DNA from 4 places in the Antricoccus suffuscus genome. Region 3 is predicted to be linked to each of the others. Evidence: riboswitches for the same ligand, from Rfam matches in the RefSeq annotation. Region 3 holds a riboswitch; each other region holds the start of a gene.
What was found. Region 3 has a riboswitch for cobalamin ahead of bluB (5,6-dimethylbenzimidazole synthase). Riboswitches for the same ligand answer to the same signal wherever they lie in the genome.
Positions count from the first base shown of each region.

Region 1: it holds a riboswitch for cobalamin, as region 3 does, so the genes downstream of both, CLV47_RS16285 (ABC transporter substrate-binding protein) here and bluB (5,6-dimethylbenzimidazole synthase) in region 3, are expected to answer to the same signal.
Region 2: it holds a riboswitch for cobalamin, as region 3 does, so the genes downstream of both, CLV47_RS11095 (CbtB domain-containing protein) here and bluB (5,6-dimethylbenzimidazole synthase) in region 3, are expected to answer to the same signal.
Region 4: it holds a riboswitch for cobalamin, as region 3 does, so the genes downstream of both, CLV47_RS16325 (ABC transporter substrate-binding protein) here and bluB (5,6-dimethylbenzimidazole synthase) in region 3, are expected to answer to the same signal.

Region 1 covers NZ_PVUE01000016.1:10,378-15,028, reverse strand. The annotation lists gene metE (5-methyltetrahydropteroyltriglutamate--homocysteine S-methyltransferase) at 1-1,549, opposite strand, end outside; cobalamin riboswitch at 1,698-1,915, opposite strand; cobalamin riboswitch at 2,006-2,132, shown strand; gene CLV47_RS16285 (ABC transporter substrate-binding protein) at 2,166-3,821, shown strand; gene CLV47_RS16280 (ABC transporter permease) at 3,834-4,651, shown strand, end outside.
Region 2 covers NZ_PVUE01000008.1:84,994-89,644, reverse strand. The annotation lists gene cobN (cobaltochelatase subunit CobN) at 1-655, shown strand, start outside; gene CLV47_RS11105 ((2Fe-2S)-binding protein) at 656-1,366, opposite strand; gene CLV47_RS11100 (CbtA family protein) at 1,392-2,243, opposite strand; gene CLV47_RS11095 (CbtB domain-containing protein) at 2,269-2,484, opposite strand; cobalamin riboswitch at 2,523-2,666, opposite strand; gene CLV47_RS11090 (DUF2127 domain-containing protein) at 2,863-3,747, shown strand; gene CLV47_RS11085 (DMT family transporter) at 3,797-4,639, opposite strand.
Region 3 covers NZ_PVUE01000025.1:26,546-31,196, reverse strand. The annotation lists gene CLV47_RS20055 (acetyl-CoA hydrolase/transferase family protein) at 1-1,168, shown strand, start outside; gene CLV47_RS20050 (haloalkane dehalogenase) at 1,247-2,125, opposite strand; cobalamin riboswitch at 2,328-2,522, shown strand; gene bluB (5,6-dimethylbenzimidazole synthase) at 2,566-3,204, shown strand; gene CLV47_RS20040 (universal stress protein) at 3,388-3,855, shown strand; gene CLV47_RS20035 (dihydrolipoamide acetyltransferase family protein) at 3,903-4,651, opposite strand, start outside.
Region 4 covers NZ_PVUE01000016.1:21,297-25,947, reverse strand. The annotation lists gene CLV47_RS16335 (acyl-CoA dehydrogenase family protein) at 1-390, shown strand, start outside; gene CLV47_RS16330 (aconitate hydratase) at 418-2,376, opposite strand; cobalamin riboswitch at 2,490-2,713, shown strand; gene CLV47_RS16325 (ABC transporter substrate-binding protein) at 2,742-4,307, shown strand; gene CLV47_RS16320 (ABC transporter permease) at 4,309-4,651, shown strand, end outside.

The DNA of each region.
Region 1 (4,651 bases), on a different contig from region 3:
GTTCGGCGAAGTACTGGACCATGTCGTTGCGCTCGGGTTCGCCGTGCACAAGCACATCCAGCCCGATCTCCTCTTGAAGCCCGATGACCTTACGAATCTCCTCGCGCATCGTCTCGGCGTACTGCTCGGGCGTGACCGTCCCCTTGCGCAGCCCTGCCCGCGCCTTGCGTATGTCCGCGGTCTGCGGATAGGAACCGATCGTGGTCGTCGGTAACGTCGGTAAGCCAAGCCGTCGGCGCTGCTGCTCCGCACGCTGTGCGTATGGGCTATGACGACGTAGGTCGTCGGCGCCGACCGCCGTGGCGCGCGCCCGGACTGCTTCGTCGCGCACAAGTGGCGAGGTGCTGCGGATGACCCGCAGCGCACCGTTGGACTCAAGCTCTTCGGCAATCGCTGCCTTGCCACTCACTCCACGGGTAAGGGTGACGATCTCATCGAGCTTCTGGCGCGCAAACGACAGCCACGCCGCAACCTGCGGGTCGAGATCCGGCTCGAGGCGGACATCGAGCGGCACGTGCAGCAGCGAGCACGACGCACTCACGTCTACCCGATCCGCCAACGCCAGCAGAGTAACGAGGGCCGACAGGGCGGTCTGCAGATCTGCGAGCCAGACGTTCCGCCCGTCGATGACGCCGGCGATCAGACGTTTGCCGGGAATGCCGCCGATCGCCGCCAAGTCGGTGAGGTTCTGGGCCGCAGGTCCGGTGAAGTCGATCGCCAGGCCCTCGACCGGCGATTTGGCGAGTACGTCGAGTGCATCGCCGAGCCGCTCGAAGTACGACGCCACCACGATTTTCGGGCGCGCCTGCTCCGCCGCGAGCGCGGCGTACACGTCTCTTACCTGTGCGAGTACCTGCGGCGACTGATCCGTCACGAGCACGGGCTCGTCGAGCTGCACCCACCCGGCCCCTGCGTCGTGCAGCAACTGCAGCAGCTCGCCGTACTTTGGCGCGAGGCGGTCGACGAGTGAAAGGGGCTCGAACCCCTGGCGCGCACCGGATGCCGCCTTCGACAAGAGCAGGAAACTGATCGGCCCCAGGATCACCGGACGCGCGCGCAACCCCAGCTCCCGGGCTTCTGCAAGCTCCTCCAGCGGCTTTGATGCATCGAGCTCGAACTCGGTCGACTCGCGCAGCTCGGGCACGAGATAGTGGTAGTTGGTGTCAAACCACTTCGTCATCTCCATCGGTGCGACATCCGCCGTACCGCGGGCCATCGCGAAGTACCGATCGAGCTTCGAGGTCGGGGTATCGGTGACCGGCACGGCCTGCCGATGACGCTCGGGAATCGCGCCCAACATGACGGCCATGTCGAGCACGTGGTCGTACAACGAGAAGTCATTGACCGGCACTTCATCGATGCCGGCGTTGCGTAGGACGGTCAGTCGCTGCTGGCGCAAGTGACGCGCGACGGACTGGAGGTCCTCGGCGGTCCCGCCCGCCCAGTAACCTTCGACGGCTCTCTTCAGCTCGCGGTCTTCGCCTTGCCGCGGGTATCCATACACAGTCGATTGACTGATCGGTGGTTGGCTCGTCGCCTGATCGGTCATACCGAACTCTCCTTCGCGAGTCCTACGTGACCGCGAGAGCAGATACCGGCCGGCGACGGCATCGGTCATGCGTGTCGAACACGCGACAACCTTCGATTTCCCGTAGCCGCCATGACCCGCCCTCGAGGTCACTATCGGCACCCGACGGCTGTCGGGCGCACAACTGGCAGGTGTTCGGACTCATGGGCTCGATCGGGCCTCGATCACCTACTTGCCATCGCTTCCCAGGCCGGATGGCCCAGTGCTTGTCTGACGGCGTTCGTTCCCAATTACCGCTGCGGGGCAGTCCCGGACTCTCACCGGGTTCCCTATTACTTTGCTTTACCGCACGACGCGGCGAGGCAAACCAGCTGCATCGCGACCTTACCCCGATCGCGGTCGCAGCGACACGCACGGTCCGCACCGCGCCGCCTGATCGCATTGCCGTGCGCTCCCGAGTGCTACCTTCTAACGCGCAGGGAACACCGGTGCGAATCCGGGGCTGTCCCGCAACTGTCACCGAGTAGCAAACCTTCACGTACGGTCACGACCTCCCTGGGTTGGAAGGCCGAAGGCGCGCGTTGATCCGGGAGCCAGGACACCTGCACCCATTCAGGTCAACGTCACGAGGATGAACATGCGAGTGTCAGCTCACCGCACCCGGTTTACTGCCGGACGGCCAAACCAGCGCACCAACGGACCACGTCGATCGCCCACGATAATCGCTACACTCACACTCATCGTTGCGCTGATTGTCACCGGATGTTCCGCGGGCGCATCGAGCGACGGCAACCAGGGATCCGCCAGCGCGGCGAAAGAGCTCCGGGCCAAAGGCGACGGCACTCTTACGATCTACAACTCCTACACGATCGCGGGACTCGATCCGGCCGGTACAGGCACGAACTGGCTCTTCGACTGGGGTGTCGCCGAGAATCTCCTTCAAGTCGAGGACGATGGCAGCATAAAGCCGTGGCTTGCCAAGGATGTATCCCGCGACGGCGACACCCGATGGGTAGTCACCTTGCGCGATGGCGTGACCTTTCAGAACGGCAATCCGGTAGACGCCGAGGCTGTTGCTGCCGCACTCACCCGGCAGATCGCGAAGTCGAAGGCCGCCCAGGTCTACCTGGACACCGCGACCACCGTGATCGCCGAGGGTGACAAGGTCATCCTGACCACGCCCGCACCGAATGCGATGGTCCCGGCGGCGCTCGCCGCCCGGGACAACTCGCTACAGATTTACGACGTGAGCGTCATGGATGCCGCCGGCGGTGACTCCAGCAAGATCGTCGGAAAGGGCGCCTACTCCGGCCCGTACGAGATTACTGCCTGGGATCCGGACAACCTCCAACTGAAACCATTCGCTAAGCATTGGGAAGGCAAGCCGCCGCTGAAGGGCATCACCGTCAAGGTCGTACCCGACGAACAGGCACGTATCGCCGGAGTCAAAAGCGGTGAGGCGGATATGGCCTTCTACCCCTCGACCTCGGCGAAGCTTGAGCTGCAGGGCGATCCCGAGGCAGCCGTGCTCTCCTCAAAGCTGGCGCTTCAGTCTCTCTTGGTCGAGATGAACCTCAAAGCCGGGATCTTCACCGACGTCAACGTGCGAAAGGCATTCACCGAGGCCATTGACTACAAGGGCATCGCGGACGACGTCGGCAACGGACAGTTCAAGGCCGCGGAGAGTCTATATCCGACCGAGATGCCCTTCGCACTCAAGAATCAGAAGTTCGATCTGAAGAAGGCGAAGTCGCTACTCGACGATGCCGGATGGACGGTCGGGTCGGACGGTATCCGGGAAAAGGACGGCCAGAAGCTGACCGTCCGATTCGTGACGCAGGCCCAGGGACCTGAAACGGTCGACGTCGCGATCGCGATGAAAGACCAGGTGGCGAAGGCCGGATTCGACCTAGAGATCAACAATGCAGAGGACTCCGCAGCGGTAAAGAAGGGCCCTAATGCGTGGGAGTCGTCTGTCGCACTGAGCGGGTCGTTGTCCGGAACCGCGGACCCGATCCAGCCGTATCTCGTCCGGTGGGTCACCGGCGGGTCCTCGAACGCGCAGGGGATAACCAACCCCACCATTGACAAAATCGGCGACCAGCTTCGTGGTGAGTTCGACGATTCGAAACGCGACCAGCTCCTGAAGGACGCGCAGAAGATCCTTGTCGCAGACGAGGCGTACGTCGTGGCGGGCACCTACAAGTACTTCACCGTCGTCGTCGGCCCGGCCTGGGTTGACTACAAGGTCTCCAGCGTCCGGCGCCACATCACGAGCCAGACCGGCAAATAGCCACCACGTCCGATGCGAGTCCTGCGACTGGTACGCCGCCGAGTACTGGAGGCCGTGATCACGCTCCTGGGCGCGAGCGTGCTGATCTGGTCGCTACTCCCGTTGGCTCCGGGGTCCCCCGCACGGCTGATCCTGATCGCACAAGGGATACCGGAGCCGACGCCGGGCCAGATCTCGGATCTGACTGACAGGCTCGGGCTGGAACAGCCAGTCGTCGTGCAGTACTTCCATTGGCTTTGGAATGCGGTGCGCGGTTCGTTCGGCGTGTCGTATCGGTCGGGCCGACCAGTCTCCGAAGAACTCGCCGCCAGGCTGCCGGCATCGCTGCGGCTCGCCGTGGTCGCGTTGGTGCTGGCATTCGTACTCGCGGTCGCGCTGGGCGTGCTGGCGGCGTACTGCCGTGGCCGGTGGCCGGACTATGGCACGCAGGCCGTCGCGCTCCTTTCCGCGTCCGTGCCGAGCTTCGTCGTCGCGCTGCTGCTGATCCAGGTCTTGGTGATCGGCTTCGGCCAGGGCAAGGCGGCGCTGGACGGTTCCTGGTCGCAGGTATGGATGCCCGCGGTGTGTCTTGCGCTCGGTCTGGCCGACTCCTGGTCCCGGTTGCTGAGGGCGAACATCCTGACCTTCATGGATACGTCGGCGGCGCACGTGCTGCGGTCCCGCGGCGCGACCCGGTGGCGGATCGTGTGGCGTCACGCGCTTCCCAACAGCGCCGTGCCGTCGTTGCACGCGCTGGCGGTCGGAGTCGCCGCCCTGATCGGTGGGGCCGCCATCGTCGAGACGGTCTTCACGTGGCCGGGCCTCGGCTCGTTCATTGTCGAGTCCGTCAA
Region 2 (4,651 bases), on a different contig from region 3:
CTGGCGTGACGACAAGGATCTCGCCGAGGTCTACTCGGTCTGGGGCGGATTCGCGTATGGCCGCGACATGGACGGCGTCCCCGCACGTGACGATATGGAAGCCAACTACCGGCGGATCGCGGTCGCGGCTAAGAACACCGACACCCGCGAGCATGACATCGCTGACAGCGATGACTACTTCCAGTACCACGGCGGCATGGTCGCGACCGTGCGTGCGCTGACCGGCACCGCGCCGGCGGCGTACGTCGGCGACTCGACGGTGTCCGATGCTGTCCGCACGCGGTCTCTGACCGAGGAGACGGCACGCGTCTTCCGGGCGAGGGTCGTCAACCCGCGCTGGATCTCCGCGATGCGCCGGCACGGCTACAAGGGCGCCTTCGAGCTGGCCGCGACCGTCGACTATCTCTTCGGGTACGACGCGACGGCTGGCGTCGTCACGGACTGGATGTACGAGCAACTGGCGCAGACATACGCGCTGGACAAGGTCAATCAAGACTTTCTGCGGCACGCGAATCCGTGGGCGTTACGCGGCATCATTGAGCGCCTCACCGAGGCGAGTGACCGGGGGCTCTGGGAGCAACCAGATCCAGAGCTCATGTCTCAACTCGCTCAGCTATACCTCGACGTCGAAGGCGACCTGGAGGATGACGAGTAGCTAGGTAAAAACACAGTCACCGCAGATCGCCTGCGGCGTAGACGAAGCCGTTCGGTAGATCAGACAGCAGCTGCGTCGCCGGAACTCAGGACCGAACGGCCCGGTCGACGACCTGTGGAGCCGTAAGCGTTGCGCGACAGACGCTGCCTGCGCGTAAACAGCATCGGACAGATCTGGACGCGTGGAAGCAACCATCCTCGCTGCCCCGTTGATAGCGGAGGCGACGTTGCCCCATAACAGAGCCTGGGAGACACCGCAGGCGGCTCTTGTCTCGGCGACGATCGCCGCGATCACTTCATCGAGCGCCCGAACCCCACCGCCTGCGTCCGTGGGGCCCGCGACGAACGCCGTGCTCGGCAAGGACAGCGGGAAAGCGCCACCAGGTTCGGGCTGCCACCACCAGCTGTCCACGTCGAAAACAAGCTGGCGCCCCACTGCCGCGGCAAAGCCGAGAACGGGTGAGAGCAGGCGGGCGACCACGCCGAGCTGCATCACCGACCCGGCGACGCGAAGCTCGACAGATTCTGCCGAAATCCGCGCGGAGGTGGCGAGCACGCTTCGTACGGCGGCAATACGGTCACCAAGTGCGTCGTCACCGTCGACAAGGTCGCGAATGGGTCGCCACGGCGCTACCGGGGAGGCGCCCGGCTTATGCCTCTCGACGGCGAAGAACGGCCCGCAGGCTTCAAGAGTTTGCAGGCCGTCCGTCACTGTAGCGACACCAAGTGTCTCCCGCTCAGGCGTTGGCCGTCGCCTTGGTCGCGGCGGTTGTACCGAGTCGAGTCAGCAACCGGTCGGCGAGCGGCGCAAATACCAGGCCGATCGTGCCCCAGATGATCACTTGCGCGCCGACCGAATAGAGCCGGAAGTCTGCCAGTACATCTGCTGGGAATCCCGGGTAGACGATCGCGCCATCCGGATCGGTCAGCGGCAGCGGAGTCTCCGTTGCGTGATGTCCGAACGCGGCCACGTTGGCAGGCAGCTCGCCAAGTGAAGGCAGGATCAGCATCACGATGCCGACAGCGACGATAAAGGCAGCACCGGAGACCAGGCTGGCGCTCCAGGCGCCAAGGCGCGCCTGGAGTTTGCGCCCAAGGAACACCGCCAGCACCAGGAACAGCAGTGAGCACACGACCATGGCCAGATAGAGCCCGGTCCGCGCGCCTATCGTGTCTGCGTTGCCGACCGCCGGCGGATTGGCGGGGTACTTGACGAACGGCACCAGGTAGAAGCCGACCAACCCGCCACCAGCAAGGAGAAGTGCCAGCGAGCGGGCCTTCAGCTTGCCGACCCGGCCGAGGCATACGGCGAACACGACAGCGAAAATTGCGCCGAGTGCGGCGCCCAGCAGAATCATGCCGACGCCGATGCCGAGACTAGCCTGAATTGTACGGCTGAAGATCTCGTGCTCATGGCCACTGACGGCTATGCCGGCCGCCTTGTCGAGCTTTTCTTGGGCGGCGCCGCGACCTTCTTCGTAGTCGATCGCTGCCTGGATCTGCGGTTCGGCAAAGATACGGGCGAAAACAAAAGCAATTAGCCCGCCGAGCGCGCCACTGAGCACGCCACGAAGAATGAACTTATCCATATAAAGTTGTCCTTAACCGGCAAAATCAGTGGCAAGGAAAGCCGAGGAAGTGGCGCGCGTCGTGGACGAACTCGTGGATGTGAGTGTCGGCGCCGAAAACTGACGTCGCACCCTGGTCGACTCCGACGAAGTAGTAAACCGCGAACGCCGCGATCAAGGTGCCGATGATCCAGCGCACCGCGTGGGATATCGGGATGACGATTGGGGTGGCGCCGACGATCGGAGCCGAAATGTTGGCCATGAGAATGCCTCCTTCGGGGATGATGCGTCCCTCGTTGAAATGTGGCCGCGTGATGGCAAAGTGTCTGACTTGCCCGCCGCAGGTGCGACAAGGCTCACAGTGGCGCTACCGTGCTGGAATCACACCAGCTTCCTCACACCAATACGCGATACGACGACACTAGCAATCAAACGGCAAACCGGTCGAGAGCGGGGCAAGGATCACGCATCGCTGCCACCGGTCGAGACCGCCACGGGCATGGTCTCGCCGACGCTCCTGCGCCGCATGCGGCGAGCAAGGCCTCGGCCAGGCTGCAGTGTGACTGTCAGCGCTATCTTCAGTTCATGAAAGTCAGCGTTGTCGACCAACCTTCAGACACGCTTTGAGACAACTCAGCCGATGGTCTTCGATGACGTCGAGACGCAGGTGACGCAGCCGCCAGGCGCAGAGTCGTCGCGGCGGCCCCGTGTGCATTATGAGCTGCTCGGTTGCGCTCTCCACAGTCACGAGCTGCTCGGACCGGTCGACGCCGCGGCCACCGGTCACGTCGACCTCCTGACGCGTGCCGAGCCGGGCGGTGCCTTCACGTGGTTGCGGTGCTTGCGATGCGATGCCTGGGTCCCGCTACGCGAGGCCGACGTACCCGCACCCCGCTCGGGCAAGCACGCAGTCGACGACACCCTGATGCCGCCATTGCGCGGCCGGCCACTGCGCGACAGGTTCGTGCTCCGCTTGATCGCAGCCGATCGCGTCATTCATTTCTTAGTGCTCGCGGCCGTCGCGGTGTCCATCTTTCTGTTCGCGCAGGACCGGGTGAATCTGCACGGTGGTTATCTCCGAATCCTCAACGGCCTTCAGGGCGCGTTCGGCGGCCCGCTGAGCAGCTCGGCACGCCATGGCCTCCTGCACGACCTCAACCAGCTATTCGCCGTACCCACCAAGACGCTCTACCTGTACGGCGCGGGCATCGCGCTGTACGCGCTGATCAACGGCGTCGAGGCCGTGGGGCTGTGGCGATCGCGGCGATGGGCTAAATACCTCACCCTTATCGAAGTTGTCGTACTGCTGCCCATCGAGATTCACGAGCTGACGATCAGCGTGAGCCCCCTGAAGGCCCTCACTCTGGCGCTCAATCTCGCGGTCGTGGCCTACCTGCTGTGGGCTCACCGGCTTCTCGGTGTGCGCGGTGGCGGACGCGCTGATCGTGCGGAAATGGCTCGCGACACAGGCTGGGAACCGCTCTACCGCAGCACCCCGTGGGAGGCAAAGAACCCCGATCGATAGGACATTTCCGGATTATCGGGAGCCTCGTCGTACCGGGAACGCCTGTCGCTCAGCCTGTCTCGGCCGCGCGTGCCTCAGACTGCCTGGTTTTCGCCGCGGACAGCCGCGACAACCGCAGCACACCAGTCACCATGAGTGCCAGCCCTAGCAGGCTTACCGCGGTCGCCCAGGTGTGTCGATTGAGCTTCTCGCCGAGCACCGCCATTCCTAGCACCATGGCCACGATCGGCTCGGCAACCGTCATGGCCGGAAATGATGCCTGCACCCGACCGGCGGCGAACGCTCGCTGCTGGCAATACACCGCCGCCAGGCCTGCGACCGCGACCATGTACAGCGGTGGGTGGACGAGCACCCGGGTCGGATGCTGCCAATCCTGACCGATGGAGTGAATCAGCACCGCAACGATCCCGAAGAGAGCACCCGCGACCGTCCCGTATATCAGCGCGCGCGGCGCTCGCGGGGACCGCTCCGCGTACACCAGGACAGCGGCCAGCCCGCCCAATAACAAGGACACCACCAAGACCAGGATCCACCACTGCGGCCCAATCCGCGCCGGTACGGGCCTCGCGAAGACCACGAACGCACCGACTCCGGCTGCCAGCAGGACTCCCCAGAGCCATTGGCGAGCCGTCACGGCGACGCCATTCAGCAAGTGGTCGATGGGCAGGGCAAACAGGACAGAGAGCACGATCAGCGGCTGCACCAACAACACCGCACCCAGGCCCAGCGCGACCGCCTGCAGCGCGAAGCCGCCAAATGCGACCAACGCGCCAATCCACCAACGCCCGGTGATGCGGCCGTCGGCGCGGGAGGCTCGTTGCCGCAGGACCGTCCCCAACGCCATGAGCATGGCCGCTCCAATCGCGAGCAGCGCAGGCAACAAGGTGTGCATCGGGTCAGACTA
Region 3 (4,651 bases):
GCACGCCCTAGTCGCGCAGCGCCAAGAGCTCAGCAATAACGGCCAAGACCGGCTCTCGATCTTCCTCGGCGTACTCAAGGGCGAGACGCTGAAGGCCGAGTACGTCGACACGTTTCGCTACTTCGGTCTCGGCGGTCTCGGTGACACATCGAAACTGAGCCGCCAGGGTGTCGTCGAGACGATGCCGATCCGGCTGTCGACGTTGCCGGCTCTGTTCAACTCGGGGCATCTGCATGCGGACGTCGTGTTTATTCAGCTCAGCGAACCTAATGCCGACGGAATGTGCTCAACCGGTCTACTCGCGGACTTCATGCGCGAGACGATCCGCGCCGCGCGCACGGTCGTCGCGGAGATCAATCCGCACGTGCCGTTCACATACGGCGACACTCTCGTGCCGTTGAGCGATATCGACTACGTCGTACACACCGACGTACCGTTGCTGGAGTGGCCCGCGGGTACGCCGAGCCCAGAAGCGTCTGCGGTCGCGCGCAATGTCGCCGAGCTCATCCCGGATGGCGCGACGCTGCAACTGGGGATCGGCGCGATCCCGGAGGCGCTCTGCGCGGCGCTGACAGACAGGCGCGACCTAGGCATCCACTCCGGGATGATCGGCGATACGGTAGTCGACCTGATTGAAGCGGGCGTGGTGACCAATGCGCGCAAGCCAATTGATACTGGCGTTACGACGACCGGCCTCGCATTTGGCACCGAACGGCTCGTGAAATGGGCGCACCAGAACAAGGCCCTCGGCGTGCGGTCCCTGGAGCACACTCACTCGCCTGCCGTATTGGCTCAGTTTCCAGACCTGTGGGCGATCAACAGTGCGATCGAGATGGACCTCACCGGTCAGGTCAACGCCGAGATGATGGGCGATAAGTACGCCGGCGGCGTCGGCGGGCAGGTCGACTTCACGCAGGCCGCGATGTCCTCAGAACGCGGCCGGTCGGTGATTGCGTTTCCCGCCACCGCCGCCAAAGGCAAACTGTCGCGGATCGTCTCGCGCATCGCGACCGGCATCGTCACGACGCCGCGCTCCAACGCTGACTTGTTTGTCACCGAGTACGGCGTCGCCGACCTGCGGGCCGCGACGATCGAACAGCGGATCGAGCGGCTGGTCGCGATCGCGCACCCCGATCACCGTGACGCGCTGCTTCGCGGCGTCTCCTGACCGCTGTCGACGCTTCGTCACACCCGCAACGCGTCGTCCGACAAGAAAGCGGTAGCTGCCTAACGGCTCGAGGCCGTTCTAGAGGCCGGCGTACCAGTCGGCGATCGCCGCCCCGATCTCATCTGGGGAGTCTTCCTGGATGAAGTGGTTGCCGGCGACGGTGACTTCGCGCTGGTTGGGCCAGGTGCGGGCGAACTCCCGCTGCGGCCCGGTCAGGATCGACCCGGGGTCGGCGTTCACAAAGAGCTTGGGTACCTCGCTCGACGCGAGCCAAGAGCTGTAGTCGCCCACGATCGCGCACACGTCGGATGGCTCGCCTTCGATCGGGATTTCCCGCGGCCACGTCAGCGTCGGTCGGCGATCCTCGCCCGGATTCACATACGGCGCCCGGTAGACGTCCATCTCGGCATCGGTGAGTGTCCGCAGGACCGAGGCAGGCAGCACCCGCTCGACGAACATGTTTTTCTCGATGATCAGCTTCTCGCCCGCGTCGGAGCGGAATCCTTGGAAGATGCCGCGGGCGGCCTCTGGCCAGTCTGCCCAGGTGACCTCGCGGACGATCGCCTCCATATAGGCGATTCCCTTGACCGCGTCGCGATGACGGTTAGCCCAGTCAAACCCGAGCGCCGAGCCCCAGTCGTGGATGACCAGAGTGACGCGTTCGGTCACGCCGAGCTGCTCGAGTAGGGCATCGAGGTAACGGCGATGGTCGACGAAACGATAACTGCCCGGCGCCGAGTCCGGGAGCTTGTCCGAGTCGCCCATGCCGATCAGGTCCGGCGCGATGCACCGGCCCTGTGACTGCAGATGCGGGATGACGTTGCGCCAGAGGTACGACGAGGTCGGGTTGCCATGCAGAAACACGATCGGGTCGCCGGTACCGGCTTCGGCGTACGCCATCCGTTGTCCCAGTACGTCGGCGTACTTCTTCTCGAGTGGCTTGTCAGACAGCGGCATGCGAGTACCTTTCGTCAGTTGCGTCGATCCCCCTTGACCGTGCATACCCGACTCTAGCGCCCCGCAAGCACCCCTTGTCGACCGCTTCTTCTGGCTTGATCGTCGGCAAAAGCAGCCCTGGCGACGACTCGGGATCGGCGTACGTCCGGCCGACCCCAGGAACTCGTCGCGCGCTTGCTGACCGGTCTCCGGGTAGAGTACCCAGCGGCAAAGCCTGCGAGGTGCTCCTAACGGAGAGAATCGGGAAGCCGGTGAGACTCCGGCACAGGGCCCGCTGCGGTGACCCGGAGTCATCGATCTCGCGCTTGCGCAGCCACTGAGTCCGATTCGGACTTGGGAAGGCGATCGACTGACGTTGACGGGAAGTCCGAAGACCGGCCTCGCTCCACCGCCGCGCGCATCGCTTCGCTGCGATCACGCGGATAACTGTCGGGAGCCACATGCCATCATCCGATCTTTACGACCTCATCTATCGGCGCCGCGACGTGCGTAGCGAATTCAACGGTGAGCCGATTCAGCCCGACGCCTTAGAGCGCGTCCTTGCGGCCGCTCATGCGGCGCCCAGCGTCGGGCACAGCCAGCCGTGGGACTTCATCCTCGTAAGGGATCGGCAGATGAGAAGACAGTTCCAGCAACACGTCGAGTCCGAACGCGAAGTGTTCGACCAAAGCCTCGATCCCTCTCGGCGAGAGACGTTCTCGCGCATCAAAGTCGAGGGGATTATGGAGTCGACCCTCGGGATCGTCGTGACCTACGATGCCGACCGCGGCGGGCCGCACGTCCTCGGGCGCCACGCGATCGCCGATGCCGGCCTGTACTCGGTCTGCCTATGCATCCAGAATCTCTGGCTGGCCGCAACCGCCGAGTCTCTCGGGATCGGATGGGTCTCCTTCTATCGCGAGAGCTTCTTGCAGGAGCTGCTGGGAATACCCACCTCAGTCCGGCCGGTTGCCTGGCTGTGCGTCGGCCCGGTGTCGCGAGTCCAGGAAAAACCCGATCTTGAACGGCTGGGCTGGCGGCAGAAACGACCCTTACATGACGCGATCCACGCTGACCGGTATCAACCAGGTCGCGATTGACATCTAGGTGCAACTAAACGTCGCGTCTGGGCATATGGCGTCGGCGAAACCCGACATGATCGGCGCGTGCAGGCGACGTTCAAGCTCCGATCCGGGGGTTACGCTGTGAAAAGCGATGGATGTCCATCGGGCCTGTCTGCGGACTGATGGCTCCCACCCCTTCACTCGTGGGAGGAGGACGCGGTGAACATAGTTGTCGGGTACGACGAGCACCCTGCCAGCGGCGCCGCGCTTGACTTCGCCGCGGCGCTCGCCGTCCGGCTCGACGCAGAGCTCAACATCGTTCATGTGCTTAGTATCGACGACTACCCGATCGATCCGGATGGTCTGGACTGGGAGGCCTGCGCAGAGCGTGAAGTTTCGGCCGAGCGAGAGAGCGCGCGGGAGGTACTTGGTGCGCACGGCCTAACTAAATGGACGTACGACGTGCGACGGGGTAGCCCGGTGCGGCTGCTGGTGGACGCATGCGAAAAGCGTGATGCGCTGATGATCATCGTCGGCAAGCCAGAGCAAGGACTTGGCGCCATGCTTAATCACTTGGTCACCGGATCGATTTCGCGAGGGATCCTGCATCGTGCGCACCGGCCGGTTGTGGTCGTCCCGGAGAACGGCGTCGATCACGGTGCTGCGGCCGGTCGAGCGTTGAGGTGATGTCAGAAGGGCGTGCGTTACGCCGGCGGGCCAATTGCGGATCGACGCTAGATGATGAACGCGGTGCGCGGGTCGGTGAGTAGTGCGGCGACATCGGCGAGGAAGTGGGAGCCGAGTTCGCCGTCAATGATCCGGTGATCGAACGACAGCCCGAGCGTGGTCACCTGCCGCGCCTTGACCTTGCCCTTGTGCACCCACGGCTGTTCACGGATCGTGCCGAACGCGAGGATCGCCGCCTCGCCGGGGTTGATGATCGGCGTACCCATGTCGACGCCGAAGACTCCGACGTTGGTGATGGTAAACGATCCGCCGGACAGGTCGGCCGCAGTGGATCCGCCGTCGCGAGCGGTGGCTGTCAGCGTGGCAATCGCATCGGCGAGTTCCCGGAGCGACAATCGGTCGGCGTCCTTGATGTTGGGCACGAGTAGCCCTCGAGGCGTGGCCGCGGCGATGCCGAGATTGGCGTAGTGCTTGACGACAATCTCCTGCGCAGGCTCGTCCCACGCGGAGTTGACCATCGGGTACTTCCGCAGCCCCATCAGCACCGCCTTTGCCACGAAGACCAGCGGGCTCAACTTCACGCCGGAGTACGTCGGATCCGCAGCGAGCTTCTTGCGCAGCTTCATCATGGGCGTGACGTCGATCGTGATCCACTCGGTGACATGCGGCGCGGTAAACGCGCTGCTCACCATCGCCTGCGCGGTAGCCTTGCGGATGCCTTTCACCGGAATGCGTTCCTCGCGGCCGGTCGGCGTCGCGGCCGCGGGAGCGGCGTGGATCGTCGCAGCAGCAGGCG
Region 4 (4,651 bases), on a different contig from region 3:
CTTGCGCTCAAGACCGCTGTCAACTACGCCAACGATCGCCGCGTGTTCGGCCGCTCCATCGGCCAAAACCAAGGCATCGCGTTTCCGCTCGCCGAAGCGCACATGCGCCTGCACGCCGCTGAGCTCGCGGTGCGCGAGGCGGCGTGGCGGTACGACGCCGGAATGCCCTGCGGCGAGCAGGCGAACTCGGCGAAGTTCCTGGCCTCCGACGCGGCGTTCTTCGCCGCCGACCGGGCGATGCAGACGCACGGCGGATTCTCCTTCGCCAAGGAGTACAACGTCGGTCGCTACTGGACCGAGTCGCGGCTCATGAAGATCGCTCCTGTCTCACAGGAGATGGTCATGAACTACGTATCCGAGCATGTCCTCGGCCTGCCGCGTTCCTACTAACGGACACTCAGCGGACACTTCCGCCGACTAGCCGGCGAGGCTCTGACGACGCTGCGGAATGCGACCGCCGGCGATCACCATCTCGACCTGGCGTGGCGAGAGCCGGTGCCGTAGCTCTACCTCTCGGCCCGCGAGCGTGGCCATGACCTTGTTACCAGCCTTGAGCTGCTCCGGAATACCCGTCAGCTTGACGGTGTCCCCTTGCTCGATGGAGTCGTAGTCGCTCGGGTTGGCGAACTCCAGCGCAAGTACGCCGAAGTTGGCGAGATTCTGCCAGTGAATCCGCGCGAACGACTTCGTCACGACCACGCGTAGCCCGAGGTAGCGAGGCGCGAGTACGGCGTGCTCACGCGACGAGCCCTGTCCGTAGTTCTCGCCTGCGATGATTGCGTGCCCACCGTCCTCGGCCGCGGCACGTTTGGCATACGTGTCGTCAACCTGGATGTAGACGAATTCGGAGATTTTCGGGATATTGCTGCGATACGGCAACACGCGGGAGCCCGCAGGCATGATGCCGTCGGTCGACATGTTGTCGCCGACCTTCAGCATGACCGGGACTTCGAGGTCATCGGGAAGCGGGTCGAAGTCCGGCAACGACTTGATGTTGCCGCCCTTGACTAGCTCGACCTTCGCCGCCTCCTCGGCCGGCAGCGGCGGAAGGAGCATCGCGGTATTAACACTGGCCTGCTTGGGAAGAGACGGCCGCGGGTAGTCCATGTCGAGGTCCCGCGGATCGGTAATGACGCCCGTCAGCGCGGCCGCAGCGGCAGTCTCCGGCGAGCAGAGCCAGACGGCGTCTTCGTCCGTACCTGAGCGTCCGGGGAAGTTGCGCGGCACCGTGCGCAGGCTGTTGCGGCCGATCGCGGGCGCTTGGCCCATACCGATACATCCCATACAGCCAGCCTGGTGGATCCGCGCGCCAGACGAGATCAGCTTAAACAACCAGCCACCCTTCGCGAGGTCCTCGAAGATCTCCCGGGAGGTGGGGTTTATATCGACGGACACCTGATCGTGAGTCTGCTTGCCTTCCAAGATCTCTGCCACCACGGCAAAGTCGCGCAGTCCGGGGTTAGCGGAGGAGCCGACCACGATCTGGAACACCTCTTCGCCGGCGACCTCACGCACCGGTACGACGTTGCCCGGCGACGACGGCTTCGCGATGAGCGGCTCAAGTGTCGACATATCGATACTCTCGGTGACGTCGTACGTCGCACCCTCGTCGGCGAGGATCTCGACGAAGTCGCCCGCGCGATCTTGCGACGTAAGGAATTCGCGCACGGCCTCGTCACCCGGAAAGACCGTGGTGGTCGCGCCGAGCTCGGCGCCCATGTTGGCGATGACGTGCCGGTCCATCGCGGTCAGATTGGCCAGACCCGGACCGTAGTACTCCACAATCCGGCCCACGCCGCCCTTGACGTCGTGCCGACGAAGCATCTCGAGAATGACGTCCTTCGCCGACACCCACGGCGGGAGTTCACCAGTCAGCTCGACGCCCCAAATTTCCGGCATCTGGATATATAGCGGGTCTCCAGCCATCGCCATCGCGACCTCGAGACCGCCGACGCCGATCGACAGCATCCCGATCGCGCCAGCGGCCGGGGTGTGCGAGTCCGAGCCGATCATCGTCGTACCGGGTACGCCGAACCGCGCCTGGTGCACCGGATGCGACACCCCGTTGCCGGGCTTGGAAAACCAGAGCCCGAACCGCTGGGCAGCAGAACGCAGAAATAGGTGATCTTCCGGGTTCTTCTCGTCGGTCTGCAGGAGGTTGTGGTCGACGTACTGCGCGGAAAGCTGCGTCTGGATGCGGTCCAGCCCGAGTGCCTCGAGCTCCAACATCACCATCGTGCCAGTCGCGTCCTGGGTGAGGGTCTGGTCAATCTTCAGACCAATCTCGCTGCCCGGCGTCATCTCGCCAGACACTAGGTGACTGCTGATCAGCTTTTGTGCGACGTTCTGTGGCCCCACGACTTGTTCCGCCATCATGACCTCCGGCTCTAAAGGCCCGCGGCGTACCTCTAACCCGCGAGCGGGTCTCCACACACCCTATGACGGTTCCGTGACTACTGCGGACTTCGAGATCTGAGGCAGCCGCGGGTGCCGGCGGCAACGGCTGCGGTACAGTGTGCCGGTCGCGGTGTACGGGAATTCGGTGTGATGCCGAAGCGGCCCTCGCCACTGTAAGTAGTTGCAACGACACGTCAGCTGTTCCACGTTCCACACGTGCTGCAGGAGCCACTGGGTAACCCCGGGAAGGTGACGTGTCGGTTCGCGCCAGCGGACAGCTACGAGCCAGGAGACCGATCGCGACTTTTCAGTACTTCCACGAGGTTCTTGGAAAGGCGCTTCCAATGCGTGTAGTTACAGTTGTCCGTCGGATCATCGGGATCCTCGTTACAACCGCACTTGTCGGCGGTCTAGCCGCGTGTGCGACCGGCGATGCGGCCGGTTCGGGAGAGAAGCCCACGACGCTGACGCTGGCGACCGGGTTCGCTATCGACGACGTCGACCCGCTTGAGAACGGGTTCTGGGGAAACGAGTTCGGGTGGAGCGAGCTGCTCATGCGGCCCGTCCTCGGCGCCGATCCCAAGCCATGGATCCTCAAGAGCCTCGACAACGTCGACGACCTGACCTGGAAGCTCACCCTCAACAAGGGGGTGCATTTCCAGAACGGCGACCCACTCGACGCGAAGGCGCTGGCCGACGTCATGCAGTACTCGTTGTCCGAGGTCGCTGGGCTGAAGTCAATCGCCGGTACAACCGTCAAGCCCACCGGCGACCTAGAGGTCACGCTCACGACTCCGCAGCCGACACCAAACCTTCCGTTCTTGCTCGCCGATGAGTCGAAGTTCGTGATCTTCGACCTCCCCGCCTACCTCAAGGCGAAGGGCGACCCGCAGAAGCTCATCGACGCCAAGCTCTACACCGGCCCGTACGTCGTACAGAAGCTCGATACCCAGACGATGACGATGAAGGCCGACCCGGACTACTGGGGCGGCACTCCAGCGCTGAAGTCGGTGACCGTCAAGTTCATCGAAGAGGCCCAGTCACGGATTCTCGCCGTACAGAAAGGCGAAGTGGACCTCGCGCTCTATCCACCGACGGATGCGGCCAAAAACCTGAACGGTCGCAAGGACTCGTACTGGGTCACCGGTACGCCGAAAGGGCCGACGTTTCAATTCCAGCTCAACCAGAAAACCGGGCCGTTGACGGACGTGAAGGTCCGGAAGGCCGTATTGTCGGCGATCAACTACAAGGAGATCGCGAACGACGTCATGAACGGGCTGTACGAAGTCTCGAATGGGATGTATTCGCCCAAGGCCGCGTACTACGAGCCGATGTTCAAGACCGACACCAAGGCCACCGACAAGCTCCTCACGGGTGCCGGTTACGCCAAGGGCTCGGACGGGATGTACGCCAAAGACGGTAATCCACTGACGTTGACCGTCCTGACCTATCCGCAGCAGCCCGACTCGGGCACCCTCGGCGTCGCGGTCCAGTCGGAGCTGAAGACCGCCGGGATCGGCGTCGAGATCCAGCAGGTGCCCGACACCGACGAAGCGATGCAGGACCCGTCGGTCAAATGGAACGCCGCGATCGTCGGTAACGGGACGACCTCCTTCCCAGGCGATCCCATCAGCTCGCTGCAGAACTACTTCGTCACCGACGGCCCAAGCAACTACTCCGGCATCAGCGATCCCAATCTCGACGCTCTTGTGTCGAAGTTGGCGACCACGATGGACACCACCGAGCGCGATGACCTCCTCAAGCAGATCCAAGCTGCGGTGGGAGACGGCGCTTACATGGGTTTCCTCGGCATGCGGGTCCCGGGCGTCGTCGCCGGCCCGAAGTGGAAGAACTACAAGGTACCGACGGCGAACCTGTGGGTAGACGCATCGACGACCGCCGGTTCGTGACGTGCTGGTCGCCCTTAGCAAGAGGGTAGGGATCGCGCTCGCCACGTTGTTGGTCGCGAGCATTATTGTCTGGTGCCTCTTGCTATTGGCGCCGGGCGATCCAGCCACCGGGATCCTGCACGCACGCGGAATCCTTGAGCCGGACCCGGCCCAGATCGCCGCGATGCGCGTCGAGCTCGGGCTCAACGGCAATCCGGTTGTTCGATATCTTGACTGGCTCTGGGCCGCCGTACACGGAGACTTCGGGCTTTCGTGGAAGTCGGGCCGACCGGTAATGGAAGAGTTCGCGACTCGGTTGCCGGCAACACTGCGGCTCGCGACCGTGGCGATGTGTATGGCAATCG